Regions from separate parts of the Erwinia sp. E602 genome, predicted to be linked through region 1. Evidence: riboswitches for the same ligand, from Rfam matches in the RefSeq annotation. Region 1 holds a riboswitch; each other region holds the start of a gene.
The links. Region 1 has a riboswitch for thiamine pyrophosphate ahead of tenA (thiaminase II). Riboswitches for the same ligand answer to the same signal wherever they lie in the genome.
Positions count from the first base shown of each region.

Region 2: linked by a shared signal. The riboswitch ahead of GKQ23_RS15110 (TenA family protein) and the one ahead of tenA (thiaminase II) in region 1 are both predicted to bind thiamine pyrophosphate.
Region 3: linked by a shared signal. The riboswitch ahead of GKQ23_RS00630 (FAD-dependent oxidoreductase) and the one ahead of tenA (thiaminase II) in region 1 are both predicted to bind thiamine pyrophosphate.
Region 4: linked by a shared signal. The riboswitch ahead of thiC (phosphomethylpyrimidine synthase ThiC) and the one ahead of tenA (thiaminase II) in region 1 are both predicted to bind thiamine pyrophosphate.

Region 1 covers NZ_CP046582.1:1,758,903-1,762,557, reverse strand. Annotated here, with positions in the region: gene GKQ23_RS09450 (methyl-accepting chemotaxis protein) at 1-1,126, shown strand, start outside; gene GKQ23_RS09445 (HIT family protein) at 1,365-1,832, shown strand; TPP riboswitch at 1,859-1,963, shown strand; gene tenA (thiaminase II) at 2,025-2,738, shown strand; gene GKQ23_RS09435 (ABC transporter ATP-binding protein) at 2,738-3,484, shown strand; gene GKQ23_RS09430 (ABC transporter permease) at 3,582-3,655, shown strand, end outside.
Region 2 covers NZ_CP046582.1:2,972,485-2,976,139, reverse strand. Annotated here, with positions in the region: gene phnL (phosphonate C-P lyase system protein PhnL) at 1-44, shown strand, start outside; gene phnM (alpha-D-ribose 1-methylphosphonate 5-triphosphate diphosphatase) at 41-1,177, shown strand; gene phnN (ribose 1,5-bisphosphokinase) at 1,177-1,722, shown strand; TPP riboswitch at 1,904-2,018, shown strand; gene GKQ23_RS15110 (TenA family protein) at 2,054-2,692, shown strand; gene GKQ23_RS15105 (2-hydroxyacid dehydrogenase) at 2,850-3,655, shown strand, end outside.
Region 3 covers NZ_CP046581.1:141,086-144,740, forward strand. Annotated here, with positions in the region: gene GKQ23_RS00615 (HesA/MoeB/ThiF family protein) at 1-124, opposite strand, end outside; gene GKQ23_RS00620 (thiazole synthase) at 280-1,038, opposite strand; gene thiS (sulfur carrier protein ThiS) at 1,042-1,239, opposite strand; gene GKQ23_RS00630 (FAD-dependent oxidoreductase) at 1,236-2,168, opposite strand; TPP riboswitch at 2,311-2,430, opposite strand; gene GKQ23_RS00635 (HPP family protein) at 2,576-3,313, opposite strand; gene zigA (zinc metallochaperone GTPase ZigA) at 3,459-3,655, opposite strand, start outside.
Region 4 covers NZ_CP046582.1:4,495,586-4,499,240, reverse strand. Annotated here, with positions in the region: gene thiE (thiamine phosphate synthase) at 1-393, opposite strand, end outside; gene thiC (phosphomethylpyrimidine synthase ThiC) at 390-2,324, opposite strand; TPP riboswitch at 2,412-2,512, opposite strand; gene GKQ23_RS22210 (Rsd/AlgQ family anti-sigma factor) at 2,630-3,136, opposite strand; gene nudC (NAD(+) diphosphatase) at 3,210-3,655, shown strand, end outside.

The sequences.
Region 1 (3,655 bases):
AAATAAGCGGATCTACTCGCAAACGTTTTGGATCATGACCGGTGTTTCGCTCGCCGTCATTCTGCTGCTTGGTCTGTTTTCTGTCCGAATCATCCTTGGCATTAAGCGCAGCCTGAACAGTATGCAAAACACCATGACCGAGGTCAGTAATACACTTGACCTGACGCGAGTGGCTTCCGTGCTGAGAAATGATGAAATCGGGCAAACCGCCACGGCGTTCAACAACCTGCTTAAAAAGGTTTCGACAACCCTGGTGTCGGTGAACCATGCGGCACAGTCTGTCAGCACGGGCTCTACCCAGATCGCCGCAGGTAATGAAGATCTGTCTTCACGCACCGAGCAGCAGGCAGCGTCGCTGGAGCAGACTGCCGCCAGCATGGCCACCTTAAGCGATACCGTCAGGCAGAACGCAGAGGGTGCGGTCCAGGCCAGCACGCTGGCGAATAATGCGAACGATCTCTCCCGGCAGAACGGCAATGCCGTCAGTCAGATGCTGGAAACCATGTCCGATATTCGCGGCAGCTCAGCAAAAATTTCTGAAATCACCGGGCTGATTGAAGGAATTTCATTCCAGACCAATATCCTGGCGCTTAACGCGGCGGTTGAGGCCGCACGCGCAGGTGAGCACGGCAGAGGGTTTGCGGTGGTGGCTTCTGAGGTGCGTAACCTGGCACAGCGCTCTTCTTCTGCCGCGCGCGAGATCAAGGACCTGATTTCAGTTTCCGTTTCACAGGTCGAGCAGGGACTGGAACAGGCAACGCAGGTTGGCGGCAATACAGAAAATGTCAGCACGGCGATTCAGCAGGTGGCCGATCTGGTTAATGAAATTGCTGCAGCAACCTCTGAACAGAGTAAAGGCATTGAGCAGGTTCATCAGGCCATCGGGCAGATGGATGAAGTCACACAACAGAACGCCTCGCTGGTGGAAGAAGCGTCCGCGGCATCAAAATCCCTGCAGGAGCAGTCGGAAACCCTTTCCGAACTGGTCTCCACGTTTACCCTGGAAGAGGATACTACCCGTGCCGTGCCACGGACTCAGGCCCCGCTTAGCCGAACGTCTCAGGCTCCAAAAAAACCCCATTTGCCTGCCGCAGACGCGAGTAAAGTAAACTGGGAAAGCTTTTAAGTTTTTGCGCCCCGGCACCTGAGAACACACCTGTCACAAGCGCTGGTACGTCAGCGCTTGTGATGTACTCATACTGAAATCTCCGCCATTGTGGGAAATGTGAGTCGGGGTGCCTCTCAGGGACGTTCAGCTGACATATCAGAGATTTCATCTACCCCGTCTGCAAAGGGTGGTCAGTCCACTTATCCCGGCGCTAACGGATAGATTACTCCGCTCCATTACTTAACAGGAGACTCGAATGTCACTGATTTCACAGCGCGTTGCGTCCGCCAGAAATGGCACTAACGATAAAGTTATCTGTCGTATGCCGTCCGGTTGGGCGGTGATGGGTGATGTTCAGTTCCTGACCGGTTACTGCCTGCTGTTGCCTGACCCGGTGGTGCCGGCTCTCAACGATCTGGATACAGCAGCCCGGCAACAGTATCTGCTGGATATGGCTCTACTGGGAGATGCCATGTTAGCGGCAACAGGGGCGTTGCGGATTAACTATGAAATTCTGGGCAACTCTGAACCGGAACTGCACTGCCATCTCTTCCCGCGCTATGCGTCTGAACCGGAACAGAAGCGCAGAATGCCGGTCTGGTTTTATGACTGGAAAACGGCTCCCCCTTACAGGGAAGATCAACACGGCGCGCTGAAGCATAAGATTGCCACTTTGTTGGGTGATGCGCTTCTCAGCAGATGCCCACAGAATCAACCCCGTTGAATTAACATTTTAAATATCGTATAACAACCGCCTCCGAGGGGTGTCCTGTGATGGGCTGAGATGGCAGCAATGCCGAACCCTTTGAACCTGATCTGGGTCATGCCAGCGAAGGGACGGGTCGACACCACAGCACCAGACTGCCTGTTCAGCGCGCCATTACGCCCGGATCTCCATACACTGACTGGAGGTCCTATGTACTATAATTCCGCTTCTCCTATTGATTTCAGCCACGGGCTGTTTGGCCGCCTGCGCGCCGCAACCAACGCCGACTGGCAGCACTACGTTAACCATCCGTTTGTGCAGCAGCTGGGCGCGGGCACCCTGCCCCACGAGGCGTTTCGCCGCTATCTGACCCAGGACTATCTGTTCCTCGTCCACTTCGCCCGCGCCTATGCGCTGCTGGTCAGCAAGTTCCATACGCTGCCGGAGATGCGTGCCGCCACCGCTTCGCTGAACGGCATCGTCGGCGAACTGCCGCTGCACGTCGGCTACTGCGAGAGCTGGGGGCTGAACGAAGCGCAGATGGCCGCCGAGCCGGAAGCGATGGAGACCATCAACTACACCCGCTACGTGCTGGATATCGGCCACTCAGGCGACGCGCTGGATCTGCTGGCGGCGCTGCTGCCCTGCGTGGCCGGTTACGCCGAGATTGGCCTGACACTGTTACGCAGCCCGGCCACGGTGCTGGAGGGCAATCCTTACGCCTCGTGGATCGCCAACTACGGCGACAGCGGCTATCACGCCAGCGTGCGCGCCTCGATCGATCTGCTGGAGCAGGCTGGCCGCGATCGCGGTGCCGAAAGCCGCTATGCCCGGCTGACGGAGATTTTCGCCACCGCCACCCGGCTGGAGTCGGCCTTCTGGCAGATGGGGCTGAACGCCGTTGGCCAGGCGGAACGCAGATAATGTCACAGCCGTTAACCACCCCGCCGCCCGGCATTCAGGTTCGCGACCTCAGCCTGCGGTTTGGCGCACGTACCATCTTTGAGCGGCTGAGTTTTGATATCACCGGCGGCAGCTTTGTTGCGCTGCTGGGGGCCAGCGGTGCCGGTAAGACCAGCCTGCTGAAGATACTTGCCGGGCTGGAGAACGCCAGTAGCGGCACGGTGAGCGGCAGCGACGGCCAGCCGATTGCGGGGCGCATCGCCTGGATGGGCCAGCAGGACCTGCTGTATCCGTGGCTCAGCGTGTTGCAGAACATCACTCTCGGCCCGCGCCTGCGCGGCGAGCGGCCGGATATGTCGCGGGCGCAGCTGCTGCTGGAACAGGTAGGGCTCGGCGGCCACGGCGACGATCTGCCCGCGGTGCTCTCCGGCGGCATGCGCCAGCGCGCCGCCATCGCCCGCACACTGTATGAGGATCGGCCGGTGGTGCTGATGGATGAGCCGTTTTCGGCGCTGGATGCGATTACCCGCGCCAGCATTCAGACGCTGGCGGCCACGCTGCTGGCCGGGCGCACGGTGCTGCTGATCACCCACGATCCGCAGGAGGCCTGCCGACTCAGCCACCGCCTGCTGGTGCTGCACCGCCATCCAGGCGGCATTGATGACGGCCACACTATCGCCGGGCTGCCGCCGCGCGCACCGGATAACGCCGATCTGCTGAGAAGCCAGGGCGAGCTGATGCGCCAGCTGTCGGGGGAAGCCGAATGATGCTCCATGAACGACGCCCTACCCGCTGGCTGACCGGAGAAGCCGAATGATGCCCCGTGAACGACGCATTACCCGCTGGGTGACCGGTGAAAACAGAATGATGCACCGCGACAGCCGTTTTACCCGCTGGCGGCGTGGGCTGACGGTGTTTGCCGGGCTGCTGCTGCTGTG
Region 2 (3,655 bases), 1.2 Mb from region 1:
GTCTGCATGTGATGCAACCTGTTGCCGTGGAGCACGCCCTGTGATTATCAATAACGTTAAACTGATTCTGGAAAAGGAAGTGGTGGCCGGATCGCTGGCCTGCGAGAACGGCGTCATCACCGCGTACGCCGACACGCCCAGCCAGCTGCCGGAGGCGATCGACGGCGAAGGCGGCTGGCTGATGCCGGGCATGATCGAACTGCATACCGATAACCTCGACAGGTTCTTTGCGCCACGACCAAAGGTGGACTGGCCGGCCCACTCGGCGATGAGCAGCCACGACGCGCTGATTATCGCCAGCGGCATCACCACGGTGCTGGACGCGATCGGCGTCGGCGACGTGCGCGACGGCGGCCACCGCATGGATAACCTGCAGAAGATGATTAAGGCGATCCGTCACAGCCAGAAGCACGGGCTGAACCGTGCCGAGCACCGTCTGCACCTGCGCTGCGAGCTGCCAAATGATTCGACGCTGCCGCTGTTTGAACAGCTGATGTGCATCCCCGAACTGTCGCTGGTGTCGCTGATGGATCACTCGCCGGGCCAGCGTCAGTACGTGTCGCTGGCGGCGTGGCGCACCTACTTTGGCGGCAAGTATCAGATGAGCGACGCGCAGCTGGACGCCTACCAGGCCGACCAGCTGCGGCTGGCCGCCCGCTGGTCCGCGCCGAACCGCGAGGCGATCGCCGCCTGGTGCCGCCAGTACCAGATCCCGCTGGCCAGCCACGATGATGCCACCCACGCTCACGTGCAGGAGTCGCAGGCGATCGGCAGCACCATCGCCGAATTCCCGACCACCGCCGAAGCCGCACGCGCCTCACGCGAGCTGGGCCTGCAGGTGCTGATGGGGGCGCCGAATATCGTGCGCGGCGGCTCACACTCCGGCAACGTGGCGGCGGCCGACCTCGCCGCGGCGGGTCAGCTGGATATCCTGTCATCCGATTACTATCCCGCCAGCCTGCTGGACGCGGCGTTCCGGCTGGCGCACGACGAACGCAACGCCTTCGATCTGCCTGCCGCCGTTGCGCTGGTGACCCGTAATCCGGCACGTGCCATTAACCTGCACGATCGCGGGACGATCGCCGAAGGGCTGCGTGCCGATCTGGTGCTGGTGCACGAGCATCAGCAGCAGCCGTACGTCAGAAGCGTCTGGGCGCAGGGCAGGATGGTGTTCTGATGGCGCGGCTGATCTGGCTGATTGGGCCGTCCGGTGCCGGCAAGGACAGCCTGCTGCAGGCGCTGGGCGAATGCCCGCCGGCGAAGCTGCTGATTGCCCACCGCTATATCACCCGCAGCGCCGGGGCGGGCGGCGAGAACCACGTGGCGCTCAGCGAGCAGGAGTTTTTACGCCGCAGCGAGCTGGGGCTGTTTGCCATCGAGTGGCAGGCGCACCAGTGCTTTTACGGGCTGGGTTGCGAAACAGACCTGTGGCTGGCTAACGGGCTGAACGTGGTGGTCAACGGCTCGCGCCGCCACCTGCCGGTGGTGCAGCAGCGCTACGGCGAGCTGCTGCTGCCGGTGTGCCTGCAGGTCTCCCCGGCGGTGCTGGCGCAGCGACTGTTGCAGCGCGGGCGGGAGGATGCGGGTGCGATAGAGCGGCGTCTGGCACGGGCGCTGGAGCCGGTTCCGGCCTCCTGCATCACCCTGAACAACGACGGCGACCTGCGGCAGACGCTGGAAGCGTTCTCGCAGATTTTGCATAAAAACGCGGCGATCCGCTGACGCTGCACCGCCCACAGAGACGTTGTCCTGGTTCTCGGCGGAAATTTCCGCCTGGGTCAGACGCTATTCTACGGTCAATTCGTGCTTAAGAACGCATCCGGCCACCGCCCGCTGCGGGCACAGCAGAAGATTTCAGGGAACATACGTTAAGTGACAAAGCCGGGATTTTAAGATATAGATCTCAGCTCCCAGGGGGAGCCAGGCAGCTGGCTGAGAGATCGCAGGCGTACGCAGCGCGATGACCCTTATTACCTGATCCGGATAATGCCGGCGAAGGGATGGCGCAGCCTGGCTAACTCTCGCCGGTAGTCCGTTACCCAAGGACTACCTGATGACCCAACGTTTTACCGAACAGCTCCGTGAACTGAGCCAGCCCATCTGGTCGCAGGCGGTACAGCACCGCTTCGTGCGTGAACTCTGCCAGGGCGAAGTCGCCGATACGGTCATGGCCACCTACCTGATCCAGGACTACCGCTTTCTGGACAGCTTCCTCACCCTGATCGGCTCCGCCATCGCCAGCGCCGACAGCACCCTTGCACGACTGCGCTTTGGCCGCTTCGCCGGCATGGTCTCCTCCGACGAAAACACTTATTTCCTGCGGGGATTCGACGCGCTGGGCATCAGCGAACAGCGGCGTACCAGCTTGCCGGACAGCGCGCCCACCGCCGGTTTTAAAGCCATTATGCTGGAAGCCGCCGCTACCCGCTCCTACGCCGCGATCCTCTCCGTGCTCAACGTCGCCGAATGGCTCTACCGCGACTGGGCCACCCGCGCCCCGCGCCCGCTGCCGGAAAATTTCCTCTACGCCGAATGGGTCACGCTGCACGATAATCCCGACTTCAACGCCTTTGTCGACTTCCTGCGCGAAGAGCTCGACCGGGTCGGCCCCGCCGAACGCGATCGCTGCGAAGATTTCTTCCTGCGCGCCGTCACCCTGGAAAAAGCCTTCTTCGATGCGGCCTACGACTAAGCATTGAGTATGGCTGCACCCCGCTTGCCGCGCTAAGTAAGATCAACCATAAGCGTAACCTGTATAGCAATAAGCGTAACATTGCAGGTGTAACACTAAAAAGTTCGCTAGTTTAATAACGACTTCTTACTCTGACTCTCAATGGATGGTGTGCGTAATGAAACAAGAACTGCTGATTATTCAACCGCTGATGCCGGTGCTGAGCGAAGCGCTGCACCGTGACTACCTGTGCCACCGCCTGTATGAACAGCCGGATGCGGCCGCCTGGCTACGGCAGCACGGGCAGAGCATTCGTGCCGTGGCCACCCGTGGCGACGTCGGCCTGGCCCCGGAGGTGATGGCCGCGCTGCCGGCGCTGGAGATTATCTCGGTGTTTGGCGTCGGGACCGATGCCATCGACCTGGCGGCCGCCCGTGACCGCAATATCACCGTGACCGTCACCTCGGACATTCTTACCGATGACGTGGCCGACCTGGCGCTGGCGCTGATGCTCAGCGTCTCGCGGCAGATCGTGGCGCAGGACGCCTTCCTGCGCGCCGGCGAGTGGCCGCAGCGCCCGCCGGTGCTGGCCAGCAAACTGAGCGGTAAGCGCGTGGGTATCCTCGGCCTTGGCAGGATTGGTGCGGCCATTGCCCGCCGCTGTGCCGCCTTCGATATGCAGGTGGGCTACGTTAACAGCCGTCAGAGCGACCAGCCGGGCTGGCAGCGCTTCGGCGATCTGCACCAGCTGGCGCAGTTCAGCGACGTGCTGGTGCTGGCGGTGCCTGGCGACGCGCGCAACTATAAGGTGGTGGACAGCGAAATCCTCAGCGCGCTGGGCGAAAAGGGCATTCTGATTAACGTGGCGCGCGGCGCGGTGGTCAATGAAGATGACCTGATCGACGCCCTGCAGAATCGCACCATTCTCGGCGCGGGGCTGGACGTCTATGACAACGAGCCGGCCATCGATCCGCGTTTTGCCGC
Region 3 (3,655 bases), on a different replicon from region 1:
GCAGCGGCAGCAGCGTGCTGCCCAGCCCGCCGGCACCGACCACCAGCACCCGCGCCTGCGCCAGCTTCTGCTGCCCGGCCTCGCCCACTTCCGGCAGCATCGACTGCCGTTGATAACGACTCATATGTCCCGATCCCCGATTAATCGCCGCCCTGTGGCGGCGCTGCTTACCCATTGCCGCGGTTACGCGCACACGGCTCTGCGCATCGCAGTTCAGCCGTCATGCCAGCCTGAACGGTGCCGCCATGGCCGCACGCCGCGCTGAACCGGTAGTGCCACTCAGCTGAACTGCGCCAGCCCGAACACCGGCGTCGAGGCGGCGGCCATATCGCGCCGCTCAACCAGCCCCGCCTGATGCGCGTCCTGGCCGGCGCGGATCGCCGCACCAAAAGCGGCCGCCATCTTCACCGGATCCTGCGCCTTCGCCACCGCCGTATTCAGCAGAATACCGTCGAAGCCCAGCTCCATCGCCTGCGCGGCCTGGCTCGGCGCACCGATGCCGGCATCAATAATCAGCGGCGTATCCGGGAACCAGGCGCGCATTGCACGCAGCCCGTCGATATTGCGCAGCCCCTGGCCGGAGCCGATCGGCGCGCCCCACGGCATCAGCAGCCGGCAGCCGGCTTCCAGCAGTTTTTCACCGACGATCAGATCCTCAGTGGTGTAGGGAAACACCTGAAAGCCTTCGGCGCAGAGGATGCGCGCGGCTTCGACCAGCGCAAACGGGTCAGGCTGCAGCGTATCGGCGTTGCCAATCACCTCCAGCTTGATCCACGAGGTGCCGAAGACTTCCCGCGCCATCTGCGCGGTGGTCACCGCCTCTTTCACCGTATGGCAGCCGGCGGTATTGGGCAGCACGCGCATGTTCATCTGCTGCAGGATCTCGCGGAACGCGCCGCCCTGGCTGCCTTCGCGGCGCAGGCTGACGGTGATAATTTCGCAGCCGGAGGCGGCGACCGCCTGGGTCAGTATCGCCGGCGAAGGATACCCGGCGGTGCCGAGCAGGAAACGTGACCGCGGTGTAAAGTCGTAAAACATGCTTCAGCCCCCCTGCATCGGTGACAGGACTTCCAGCTCGCAGCCCTCGTGCAGGATCTGCTGAGCATACTGCGCGCGCGGGATAAACTGGCCGTTAAGGGCGCTGGCCACGCAACTGGCGTCGATCTGCTGCTCCGCCAGCAGCGCGGCCAGCGTGGTGGCGGCGGTGTCGATCCGCTGTCCGTTGAGTTGAATTTTCATAACAGGTTGTCCTGGGTAAGGTGTTGCATCAGTTTCTCCGCCATTACCGGCGCGAGCAGAAAACCGTGGCGATACATGCCGTTGACGTACCAGCGGCCGTTAAGGTGACGAATGGCGGGAACGTTATCCGGCCATGACGGGCGCAGGCCGGTGCCGCTTTCGATAATCCGCGCCTCGGCCAGCGCCGGGTGGATAGCCCAGGCGGCGCTGAGCAGCTCCATCATCGCGCGGGCGCTGATCGGACTGGCGTCATCGCTCTCTACCATGGTGGCACCGAGCATAAAGTGGCCGCTGGCGCGTGGGACCAGATAGCAGGGAAAACGCGGGTGCAGCAGGCGCACCGGGCGCGACAGCTGCAGCTCCTGCGTCTGCAGGATCAGCATTTCACCGCGCACGCCGCGCAGGCCTGCTAACGCGTCGGCGGCGTGAATGCCGCGGCAGTCGATCACCCGGCCGGTGGGGCCGCCGCTGTGAAACGCCACGCCGGACCGCTGCAGCCTGTCGCGCAGCTGGTTCATGGCGTCACGCGGATTAAGGTGAGCCTCACCGGCGAAGAACAGACCGCGGGCAAACCGCCCCTGAAGATGGGGTTCCAGTTCGCCGGGATCGACCCACTGATGCGCGTGGGTGACGCGGGCAAAGCGGTTCAGATCCGGCGCGTCGCGCGGCGGGGCCACCACCAGCGTGCCCTGATGCTGCACGCCGTCGACGCGCGCCGCCCACCAGGGGGCCGAGCGCTGGCCGAGTTCGGTCACCTCATCGGGGGCGCTTTCGCCCTCGCACCAGGGCGCGAGCATGCCGCCGGCCCAGTGCGACGCCGGACGCCGGGACTCATCGACGATCACCTCAACCGACTGGCCGCGTTCGGCCAGCGCGGTGGCGACGCACAGCCCGCTGACGCCGTCGCCGATAACCGACCAGCGGCTCATGGCGCAGGCGTCCGTAAAGGAACAGATGCAGGATAAATTACAGAAGAATTCACGTTGGCCTCGTTTAAAAGAGGACCCGTGATAAGGCAGGGAGAGTACGCGCGGGCAGGCGAAGTTGACCAGCGCATCAGGTTGCTCTGCGGGGCAAAGCAACGCGTCTTCCTACGCCAGTATCAACTGGGTCAGGTTCTAAGGGTCGCCGGGCCGCGATAATCGCTACCAGCCTCTCAGTCTCTCTGGCGAGACTCCCCTGACGGTTCTATTTGTATTTTATCTGCTGCCGCGCCGTCAAGCACGATGTCAGATTTTGCTGCCGCGGATACGGCCTGAAACGTTACCGGCCGATCGATATGCTCAGCCGCGATGGCTGTTCCGGGCGGCGGACCGCAGTAGCACGTTCATGCGCCTTACGCCGCGCGGCGTTCCGGGCCAGACTGCTGTTGCCGACGCCGGGCAATCTGCTCCGCGTGCTGCAGCACCTCCTGCAGGTCATCTTCATCGATGTCCAGCAGCTCACCGGCCAGCAGCGCTTCGTGCAGATCGGCGCGGGTAATGGAGACGTTCACCACCACCGGCGCGGGTCTGGCTTCCGCAGCGGCCAGCGGATGCGGATAACGGCGGCCGGCCAGGTTGTTAAATACAATCGCCAGCAGCGCCAGCGACAGCGAGTTGAGCAGGATCGGGGTAAGGACATAACCGTAGCCCAGCTGATGGATCGCCGGCCCGCCGATCACCGCGGTCAGCGCCACCGCGCCGCCCGGCGGATGCAGGCAACGCAGCTTAAACATCAGGACGATCGCCAGCGCGGCGGCCACGCCGCAGGCCAGTGCCGGCATGGCGATCCACTGGCCGACGGTCACGCCAACCAGCGCGCAGAGCACGTTACCGCCCACCACCGACCACGGCTGCGCCAGCGGGCTGTTTGGCACGCCAAACAGCAGCACCGCGGACGCGCCCATGGGGGCGACAAACCACAGGTTCACTTCGCCGAGCAGCCAGTGGCTGAACAGGCTGGTGATCGCCAGGCCGATACCTGCGCCGAGGCTGGCGAGGAGCATCTGTTTGCGGGCCACGGCCAGCGGGTGTGGCCAGAAGCGGCCAAGGAAAAGGCGTAGCTGCGCAGGCAGCGTGGAGGTGCGATTCATTTTGCAGGCGTCCGGTCATAGGAAATTCTTATTGTTTAGCGCGCTGATTCTCGCCGATCCTCCGCGCTGAAACAACCCGCCATCGTCAGAAGCGCAGCGGGAACAGAGACTGGCGAGGTGCCGAACGCCCGCCGTGTGAATTCGGTTACCACTCCGGCACCGGGTCGCTGAAGAACTGCCAGCCCTGCGGCCCCAGCGCCATCTCATTATCGGTCAGCAGCGCGGCGTCGAGCTGACGCCGCAGCGCCGCCTCATCCATCTGCATACCGATAAACACCAGCTCCTGGCGCGCGTCGCCGCTGCCCTGCTGCCAGTTTTGCATAATCGACAGCCGCAGATCCT
Region 4 (3,655 bases), 2.1 Mb from region 1:
CACGTGCCCCAGCGCAATATAGGAGGGCTGCTCCGCCAGCGCGCGATCCAGCTCGGCGTCGTCGTGGGTGGAAAGCCCCAGGCGCAGGCCGGCGGCATGAATGGCGTCAAGGTTGGCGACGTTCAAATCCTCCTGGCCCAGATGCACGCCATAGGCCTGATGCTTAATCGCCAGCCGCCAGTAGTCGTTGATAAACAGCCGTGCGTTGTAGCGTTTGCCCAGCGCAATGGCGTCGGCAATCTGCTGTTCTACCTCATCCTCCTGACGGTCTTTAATACGCAGCTGGATTGTGCGCACGCCGCACGCCAGCAGGCGGTCGATCCATTCTACGGTTTCCACTACCGGATAGAGCCCAAGCCGGGCTTCGGTGGCGGGGAAGGCACCACGACTCATACATTTTCCTCGGTTTTTAGCGTGTCGGCGCGATGATACAGTTCACCGCCCCGGTTACGGAACTCTTCAGACATCTGCAGCATGCCTATTTCAACTGGCTGTGCTTCGGCTGCCTGGCGGGCAGCGTACTCGCGCACTTCCTGGGTGATCTTCATCGAACAGAACTTAGGCCCGCACATCGAGCAGAAGTGGGCCACCTTGCCGGACTCCTGCGGCAGCGTTTCATCGTGATAGGCGCGCGCAGTATGCGGATCCAGCGCCAGGTTAAACTGATCCTCCCAGCGGAATTCGAAGCGCGCCTTCGACATGGCGTTATCGCGGATCTGCGCGCCCGGATGCCCCTTCGCCAGGTCGGCGGCGTGGGCGGCAATTTTGTAGGTAATCAGGCCCTGCTTAACGTCCTCCTTGTTCGGCAGGCCGAGGTGCTCTTTCGGCGTCACGTAGCACAGCATGGCACAGCCGAACCAGCCGATCATCGCCGCGCCGATACCGGAGGTGAAGTGATCGTAGCCCGGCGCAATATCGGTGGTTAGCGGGCCAAGGGTGTAGAACGGCGCTTCATGGCAGTGTTCCAGCTGTTCGGTCATATTGACCCGAATGCGCTGCATCGGTACATGACCGGGGCCTTCAATCATCACCTGTACGTCATACTCCCAGGCGATTTTGGTCAGCTCGCCCAGGGTGCGCAGCTCGGCAAACTGCGCTTCGTCGTTAGCATCCTGAATTGAGCCGGGGCGCAGGCCGTCACCCAGCGACAGCGCCACGTCATAGGCGGCACAGATTTCGCAAATTTCGCGGAAGTGGCGATAGAGGAAACTCTCCTGGTGATGCGACAGGCACCACTTAGCCATGATCGATCCGCCGCGTGAGACGATGCCGGTCAGGCGCTTCGCGGTCATCGGCACGTAGCGCAGCAGCACGCCGGCGTGGATAGTAAAGTAGTCCACCCCCTGTTCCGCCTGCTCCAGCAGCGTGTCGCGGAAAATTTCCCAGGTGAGGTCCTCAGCAACGCCGTTGACCTTCTCCAGCGCCTGATAGATCGGTACGGTACCGATCGGCACCGGACTATTACGCAGGATCCACTCACGCGTTTCGTGAATATAGCGTCCGGTAGAGAGGTCCATTACCGTATCCGCCCCCCAGCGTGCCGACCACACCAGCTTCTCCACCTCCTCTTCGATCGAGGAGCTGACCGCCGAATTGCCGATATTGGCGTTGACCTTCACCAGGAAGTTGCGGCCGATAATCATCGGCTCAGACTCAGGGTGGTTGATGTTCGACGGGATAATCGCCCGCCCGGCGGCCACCTCCTGGCGCACAAATTCGGCGGTAATGTTCTCCGGCAGGCTGGCACCAAAGCTGTTACCCGGGTGCTGCTGCAACAGCACCTCGCTGCGGATACGCTCGCGGCCCATATTCTCGCGCACGGCGATAAACTCCATCTCCGGGGTGATCACCCCGAGCCGCGCATAGTGCATCTGGGTGACGCAGCGCCCGGCCTGCGCGCGACGTGGGCGCGGCCGCTTTTCAAAGCGCAGATGATCCAGCCCGTCATCCGCCAGCCGCTGCTGGGTGTAGGTGGAGCTCAGTTCGTCGATCTCTTCACTGTCACTGCGCGCGGCAATCCACCCGCTGCGCAGCTTAGGCAGGCCGCGATGCACGTCAATCGCCGCTGCCGGATCGCCATACGGGCCGGCGGTATCGTAGACCGGCACCGGCTCATTCTGCTCCAGCGTGGGATTGTCTTTACTGCCGCCTGTGACGGTCGGGCTGAGCTGGATTTCGCGCATGGGCACGCGGATATCCGGCCGGGAGCCAGTCAGGTAGATGCGTTTGGAATTCGGAAAGGCGGTGCCCTGCAGGGAATCAATAAACTGCTGCGCTTCGGCGCGCTGCTCACGGCGTGATGACTTTTTTTCAACGGTAGACATAGCAAATTCCTGATTAAAGGGAAATATGCTTGCCTGGAGGCGGGAGTAATTTGCACGATATCAACGCGTACGGCCTGATACCGTTACAGCTGTTTTACTCTTGTTCCCTTCGCAGGTATTAACCTGATCAGGTTCCGCGGATCCCGAATTAACGGTCTCAGCCCCGAGGGGCACTCCGACAAGAAGACGCTGGTACATGGCTCAACAGAGCGTACCGGCTTTGGGCAAAATGCGCCTGCTCAAAGCCCCTGAAGCATAAAGGGGCCGATCACAAATCACAAGGCTTTCACCAATCTCTAACGATTTCAGGCAGGGCGGGCGAGGGTCGGTTCGTTGGCAGCGATCTGTTTTTGCACGTGATTTTCCATCGCTAACTGGATGAATTTATCTTCCAGCGAGAAGCGGGATTCCAGCGCTTCGCCGACGCCTGAGAGCGCCTGCTGGAACTCAAGGCAGTTATCATCATCGATCGCCGTTTCCAGATGCGAGTCATAAATCTGCATAATGCGGTCGGTATTCGCCTGCAACGACGGGTAGATCACTGCCGCCTGTGCCAGCTGTTCGCTGCCTTCCAGCTCTTTAATAAAACGCTCGTACAGGGTGAAATGGCCGGTTGACAGATAGTCCACCAGGCTGTGGCAGAAGTTATCCAGCGCGTTTTCATCGAGTGCGGTCAGGGAATCCTTGTTCGGCTTCAGACCGGCCATTTGGTAATAGGTAACCAGTAACTGCTTACGTGAATGCAGGCAGAGGTCGACCAGTTCGCTGCAACCGCCAACGCGTGCGGTAAGGACGTCTAACTGGTTAAGCATGTTCAACTCCGTCGTGTTATTTTGAACATCTGACCTCAATCCGCTTTGATGAGCTGAGGAAAATGAGCATTTTATGGAACGTCAACTAACAAGCGTAGACGCTGGCTGGTGGGTTGTCAGCACCGAAAACAAAATTTGGTTACCAAAAGGCGAATTACCTTACGGCCAGGCCGGAGCACTGGGTCTGGAGGGATCCCGCGGATCCTTGCTGGGCGAATGGCAGGGCGAACCGGTCTGGCTGATCCGCGAAAGCCGCCCCAAGGAGTGCGGATCGCTGCGCCAGCTGCTGGATCAGGAGCCCGGGCTGTTTCAGCTGGTCGGGCGTGGCGTACAGCTGGCCGAATTCTACCGCTCGCATCGCTGGTGCGGCTACTGCGGGCATGAAATGCACCACAGCAGGACCGAATGGGCCTGCCTGTGCCATCACTGCCGCCAGCGGTATTATCCGCAGATAGCGCCGTGCATGATCGTGGCGATCCGCCGCGGTGAGGAGATCCTGCTGGCGCAGCACACCCGCCA